2 linked regions of the Parazoarcus communis genome follow. The protein of the gene in region 2 interacts with the protein of the main gene of each other region in a pairwise test. Links are inferred from orthologs where the notes say so. Each region holds a gene or a part of one and is shown on either strand. Other genes may lie near its edges.

Region 1 (3,097 bases), 2.1 Mb from region 2 along the record:
CAGTCGGGCTTGAGGAACTCGGCGAGAGAGAGCGTCGCCTCAGCGACATCGACAAGGCGACGATGCTGATCCATTGCGGTTTGTCGCAACAGTTTGTAGGCCTCGTCTTCGCTCAGGCCACGCCTGGACATCAGCAGGCCCTTGGCGCGCTCGACCAGCTTGCGTTCATTGAGCGCTGCACGCGCCGTATTGAGTTCATCGCTCATGTCCTGCAGCCGCTGCGACTGCAGCTGCATGAGATCGAGCACCGAGCGCCCAAGCTTGGGACTGAGTCCGTCCGCCTCCACCAGCCCGGTTGCGTCGCCCTCAGGTGTCGGTGCCGAGGTGGCGGACTTGTCGAAGAAAACCGCCAGCGGCGCCGCACTTTGTCCCCCAAGCGCCGAAAGTGCATCGAGGAAGCGCTTGTGATCGTGAAGATCGGAGCGTGCCTCGAGCAGCTTGGCTTCACACAGATGCAGCAGCGCATTGGTCGCGCAGTCTTCGACCTGGCGCATCGCATCGATCCGTGAGGTCGTGCATTCGAACCAGCGCTCGCTGGCCTCGGCCGCCACGGGGGCAGTCGACGCAGCGCAGGCGATGCGACGCATTCGCTCCACCTCGGCAATCGCGGGTGAGGTATGGGCATTGCGCCAGATCGTGCGCAAGGTCGGATCGGCAAACTCGACAAAGATCTGGAAACAACGGTCCTGGGCATCAATCAGGTGCGTGAGCCGCTGCTGCTCCGTGGCTTCGAAATGTCCGGCCGCAAAACCTGCAGCGCCGGCCGCACGCTCCTGCCCGGCCAGTTCCTTGCCCTGCATGAAGTTGAACAGGGCGACCAGTGCCCGCGACACCGCCGGGTCTGCGGCGATATCTGCTGCCTCGAACACCACCGCCATGAGACCAGCGATCAGCTCGGTAAAGCTGCGGGTGGCCTCTTCGACACCGAGCGTGCGCCCCGCCACCCGGCTGCGCAATGCCGGAAGCGCATCGAGGCCGTGCAGCACGTAGGCGATGCGACTGAACAGTCGCACGCCACCCGCCATACGTCCGGAGTCAGTATCGAGCTGGAGGAAGCGTTCGCGCGCAGCAGCTTCTGCCGCCACGCTGGCCTCGACCCGCTCCAGCCGCTGCGCGGCAAACCGACGTCCGGCCGACGCCAGATAGACGTTGGACACGCCACGCTCTTTTTGCAGCATGTGCACGAGCTCACTCACGCCCTTCACGAGACCACTGGTGATCTCAAGCTGCTCCAGGCCATGAATCTCGCAGCGTTTGGCCGCCACCAGAAAACCCAGCGCAGACTTCATCCCATCTCCTCCACGGACGCCCTATTCGCCTGACCCCGCTACCACATGAAACACCGCGGAAACACCGCGCGAGCCGACTCAGGCACCGCGCTGACGCCTTGCCTCGAACAGACAGATGCCACTGGCCACCGAGACGTTGAGGCTCTCCACCGACCCCAGCATTGGGATTTTCGCCAGCACGTCGCAGGTATCGCGAGTCAGCCGGCGCAGTCCGTCGCCTTCTGCCCCCAGCACCCAGGCCACCGGTCCCTTCTGGTCGACATCGAACACCGATTGCTCGGCTTCGCCGGCCGCACCGATGATCCAGACCCCCGCTTCCTGCATTTCGCGCAGTGCGCGGGCAAGGTTGGTGACGGTGATATAGGGCACGGTATCGGCTGCGCCACTGGCGACCTTCACCGCAGTGGCATTGAGCCCGACTGCGCGATCCTTGGGCGCAATCACCGCATGCGCACCCACTGCGTCCGCAACCCGCAGGCAGGCGCCGAGATTGTGCGGATCCTGCACACCGTCGAGTACCAGCAGCAAGGCGGGCTCATCGAGCGACTCGAGCACGTCGGCCAGCTTGAGCTCGCGATGCCGCCCATCGATACGGGCGATGACGCCCTGATGGCGGCGGGTGCCAACCATGCCGTCGAGGCGGTCCGACTCGCTCGGAATCAGGCGCACACCCTGGGCTTCGGCGAGTTGCTGTACTTCACGCGCGCGAATGTCCTGGCGCTGACTCGACAGATAGAGCTCGAACACCGCTTCCGGGTCGCGCTTCAGCTTGCCGAGTACGGCATGAAATCCATAGATCAGACGCGACGCGGGACGCCCTGCATCGGCGCTGACGTCTGCTGCGACGGCGTCATCGACCGCTGCGGTTTCGTGACGTTTCGGCTTCGGCCTGTGCTCGCCGCGCACTGGCGGGCGTGCGGCGCGCGCGCCGTCCTCGGAGGGACGTGATCGGGAGCCGGAACGGGAGGGGGGTTTAGCCACGACGCTTGCCTTTCTTCTTTGATGTTGCAGCCGCTGCTGCGGCCTTCGGTTTTGATTTACGTGCTGCGGGTGCTTCGGTGCGGGCAGCTGCCTTGGGCTTGCTGCCACGCCCGGCACGCGAAGCCGGGGCGCGCTCGGCGCCCGGACGCGGCGCCGACTCGGAGGCACTGCGGCCCTTGCGCCGGGTCGGTGCTGCGGACCCGGCATCGGCCACAGCGGCATGGTCACGGGTGGTCTTGCCACTGCGCTCGGTCGGCCGGCTTACGCCTTCGATCAGGCGGAAGTCGATCTTGTTGGTTTCCAGATCCACCCGCACCAGCTGTACCCGCACCCTGTCCGACAGCCTGAAGCGCGCGTTGGTGCGCTCTCCCGCCAGTTCGTGACGTGTCTCGTCGAAGTGGAAGTAATCACTACCGAGATCCGAGATATGCACCAGGCCCTCGATGAAGATATCGTCCAGCGCGACGAAGAGGCCGAAGGGTACCACTGCCGATACGCTGCCGGAAAATTCCTCGCCGACGCGGTCCTGCATGTAATAGCACTTGAGCCAGGACACGACATCGCGGGTCGCCTCGTCGGCACGACGCTCGGTGCTCGAGCAGTGCGCACCGATCTCGTCCCACTCGCCGGGCTGATAGCTGTCGCTCTTGAGCGCGGCCTTGATGGCACGGTGCACCAGCAGGTCGGGATAGCGCCGGATGGGCGAGGTGAAGTGGGTGTAGGCGTCGTAGGCAAGACCAAAGTGACCGAGATTGTCCGGGCTGTACACCGCCTGGCGCAGCGAGCGCAGCATCACCGTCTGCAGCAGCTGAGCATCGGGCCGTTCC
Region 2 (3,256 bases):
GCCGGCTGCGCATGCCCTGGCAGCGGATGAGCTGAATCGGGGGTAGCGACTCGTCGATGTTCAGGTCTTGAGGCGGCCGGATGCGCGTCCGCGGCGGCTGTCGATGGCGATCATCACGCCGGCCGAGCCAATGGTGAGAATGCCCAGCAAGGCGATTTCATCGGGGATGTGGCCGAAGAACAGCCAGCCGATCAGCATCGCCCAGATCAGCTGTACATACAGTATTGGCGACAGTACCGAGGCAGGGGCGTCGCGAAACGCCCGGATGAGGAGGAAGTGTCCGCTGCCGCCATAGATGCCGAGCGAAGCGATCAGCAAAGCGTCTTTCAGGCCCGGGATTGGCCCGCCCCAGATCCAGGGCAGGGCGAGCGTCATTGCCACGGTGCCGATCAGTGCCGTATAGAACAGCATCGTGACCGGGTTCTCGGTCGGTGTGAGCTGTCGGGTGAGGATCTGGTACAGGGCGTACGACATCGCGCCCCCGAGTGCGAGTGCGATGCCTTCCGCGACCAGGCCACTTCCCGGTCGTGCGATCAGCAGCACACCAACGAAGCCGACGATCACCGCGACCCAGCGCATGACCCCGATCTGCTCACCCAGCAGCGGGCGGGCGAGCAGGGTGACGATCAGCGGCGCGGCGAAGACGATGGCGGTGGTCTCTGCCAGCGGCATGCGCGACAGCGCGGCCATCCCGAAGAAGGTGGTGCCGAGCAGGCAAAGTGCGCGGGCGACCTGTCGCGTCGGGCGGGTGGTGCTGATCAGGCGCAGCCGCATCGACGGCGCGAGAAAGATCACCATCAGCAGGAAATGTACGCTGTAGCGCGACCACACCAGCATCGGCACCGGATAGGTCTGCGCGAGATGCTTGGCGGTGGAGTCGAGCAGCACGAAGAGCAGCAGGGCGCCGAGCAGCAACAGGACACTGCGGGCCAGTGCGGGCGTGGGAGTTGTCATCCGGGGCGGTCGCTCAGTGGCGTTCGCGCGCGGCTTCGACCATCCATCCATTGAAGACACCTCGTGCGGCGTCGATGACCTCGCTTGCGGTCAGTCCGACCGGGCCGACACCTTCACGTGCCAGGCGGTCGGCGGCTGCGCCGTGGAGGTGTACCGACGCAATCAGCGCGGGTTCGGCTGGCCAGCCCTGCGCCAGCAGACTCAGGGCAAGCCCGCTGAGGACGTCGCCCATGCCCGCCGTGGCCATGCCGGGATGCCCGGTGTTGTTGATGAACCAGCGCCCGTCCGGGGTGGCAATGATGCTGCCGGCGCCCTTGAGCACGACCAGCGACCTGTACTTGCGGGCCAGTGCAAGCGCGGCCGCGAGTCGATCGTGCTGGACCTCCTGGGTCGTGATGCCGAGCAGGCGGGCGCCTTCTGCCGGGTGTGGCGTCAGCAGGGTGATGCCGTCGCGCTCGCTGAGGGTCTGGGCCAGCTTGTCATCGCCGGACACGATATTGAGCGCATCGGCGTCGAGCAGCAGGGGGCAGTCGGATTCGATGGCTGCGCTCAGCAATTGCCGCGCATCGGCGTCGGTGCCCAAGCCGGGGCCGGCGGCGAGCGCAGTGAGATGGTCGGGCAGGGCGGCCGCGTTGCGCAGCATCAGTTCGGGATGGTTGGTGTCTACCGTGGGTGCGCCCGGGTCGAGCAGGCCGACGAATACCCGCCCGGCACCGAGCATGAGCGCGGCGCGTCCGGCCAGCAAGGCAGCACCGGCCATGCCGGTGGCGCCACCCAGAACGCCGGCGTCGCCGTACAGGCCCTTGTGGGTGTTGCGCGGGCGTCCGGACAGTCGGTCGCGAAACAGGCTGCTGCGAATATGGAAGCCCATGGCCGGCACCCAGGCCGGTGCGTCGATCTCGATGCGTTGTACCGAGATCTCCCCGCAGTGGTCGGGCCCGTCCAGGGTCAGCAGGCCGGGCTTGAGCGCGATGAAGGTGGTGGTGTGGGTTGCGCGAAAACAGGGGCCGAGCGGCCGACCGGTGTCGGCGTCGAGCCCGCTTGGCACGTCGAGCGCCATGCGCGGCACACGTTGTGCGTTGAGTGTGTTGATCCACGTCGCAAAGCGGCCCTCGGGCGGGCGCTTGAGACCGATGCCGAAAATCGCATCGACCACCAGTGCCCAACCGTTGGCGGGCGCCGAGGGAAGGTCGGAGACGGTGCTGCCGCCGGCCAGGATGAAGTCGGCGTGCGCCTTGGCGGCTTCGGGCGGCAGGGTGGTCGGCTGGTTGGCGAAGGCGACGATCACCTCGCGTCCGGCTTGTCGCAACTGGCGTGCCATCACGAAGCCGTCGCCGCCGTTGTTGCCCGGGCCGCAGGCAATCAGGATGGCGCCGGGGCGGTCCATGATCAGGCGCACAGCATCTTCCGCTGCGGCGCGGCCAGCTCGCTCCATGAGCGGCGGACGGGCACTCGGGATCAGCTTGCGCTCGATCTCGCGAATGCCGGAGACAGGGTAGATGGGTTGTGCAGAAGTGAACATGGTCGGGCTTTCAGCAAAGTGAGCCCCGATTCTAAGGGCGGCAGCTTCCGTGTGCGCTCATTTTGTTGCGTCTCTCCGATCGCAGGTGTCTTGCTTGTGCGCATCTGGCAGGAGTTCCCCGCGGCGGCGCCGCGCCGAACAGGCGCACGTTGCGGTGGGTCTGAGGCAGCGGCTGCCGCTCCCGGGGGCGGGCCTAATTGCCGGCTTTGCGTTTCTCCAGGCGGGTTTCGTGCAGGAGTTCGACCTCGCCTGCGTCGTTGGCGGACTCCAGTCGCACGGTGAAGCCCCACAGTCGGGCAATATGCTTCACGACCTCTTCCGCATTCTCGGCCAGTGGCCGGCCCTGCCAGCGCTGGTGGCGAAGGGTGAGCGAGCGGTCGCCACGCAGGTCGACGTTCCAGACCTGGATGTTGGGCTCTCGGCTGCCAAGGTTATAGTGCTCCGACAGGATTTCGCGCACATGGCGGAAGCCGGCATCGTCGTGGATGGCAGAAACCTTGAGCTTGTCTTCACGTTCGTCGTCGAAGATCGCAAACATGCGGAAGTCGCGCATGACCTTTGGCGACAGATATTGCGCAACGAAGCTCTCGTCCTTGAAATTGCGCATCGCGAAGTCGAAGGTTTCCCGCCAGTCGCTGCCCGCGATATCGGGGAACCACTGGCGATCCTCGTCCGTCGGGTGTTCGCAGATGCGACGGATGTCGGTCCACATCGCGAAGCCGAGCGCATAGGGGTTGATGCCGTTGTACCAGCGCACGTTATAGGGCGGCTGATAGACGA

Evidence for each region.
Region 1: the proteins of CEW87_RS20280 (region 2) and rlmB interact in binary tests that used the Escherichia coli proteins (3 or more experiments, as listed by UniProt). The link is inferred for Parazoarcus communis from one-to-one orthologs.

Annotation. Positions count from the first base shown.
Region 1 is NZ_CP022188.1:2,382,203-2,385,299, reverse strand. Bases 230-3,008 are described here. They hold rlmB (23S rRNA (guanosine(2251)-2'-O)-methyltransferase RlmB), read right to left. Parts: upstream 2,091-3,008; coding sequence 1,368-2,090; downstream 230-1,367. Other genes in these bases: rnr (ribonuclease R), read right to left, coding at 2,263-3,008; CEW87_RS10885 (nitrate regulatory protein), read right to left, coding at 230-1,289. Also shown: more of CEW87_RS10885, read right to left, coding at 1-229; more of rnr, read right to left, coding at 3,009-3,097. UniProt on the Escherichia coli protein: Specifically methylates the ribose of guanosine 2251 in 23S rRNA.
Region 2 is NZ_CP022188.1:4,459,820-4,463,075, reverse strand. What follows is about bases 223-3,160. They hold CEW87_RS20280 (NAD(P)H-hydrate dehydratase), read right to left. Parts: upstream 2,477-3,160; coding sequence 968-2,476; downstream 223-967. Other genes in these bases: CEW87_RS20275 (SpoVR family protein), read right to left, coding at 2,670-3,160; CEW87_RS20285 (DMT family transporter), read right to left, coding at 223-954. In the rest of the region: CEW87_RS20290 (DMT family transporter), read left to right, coding at 1-35; more of CEW87_RS20285, read right to left, coding at 61-222; more of CEW87_RS20275, read right to left, coding at 3,161-3,256. UniProt on the Escherichia coli protein: Bifunctional enzyme that catalyzes the epimerization of the S- and R-forms of NAD(P)HX and the dehydration of the S-form of NAD(P)HX at the expense of ADP, which is converted to AMP.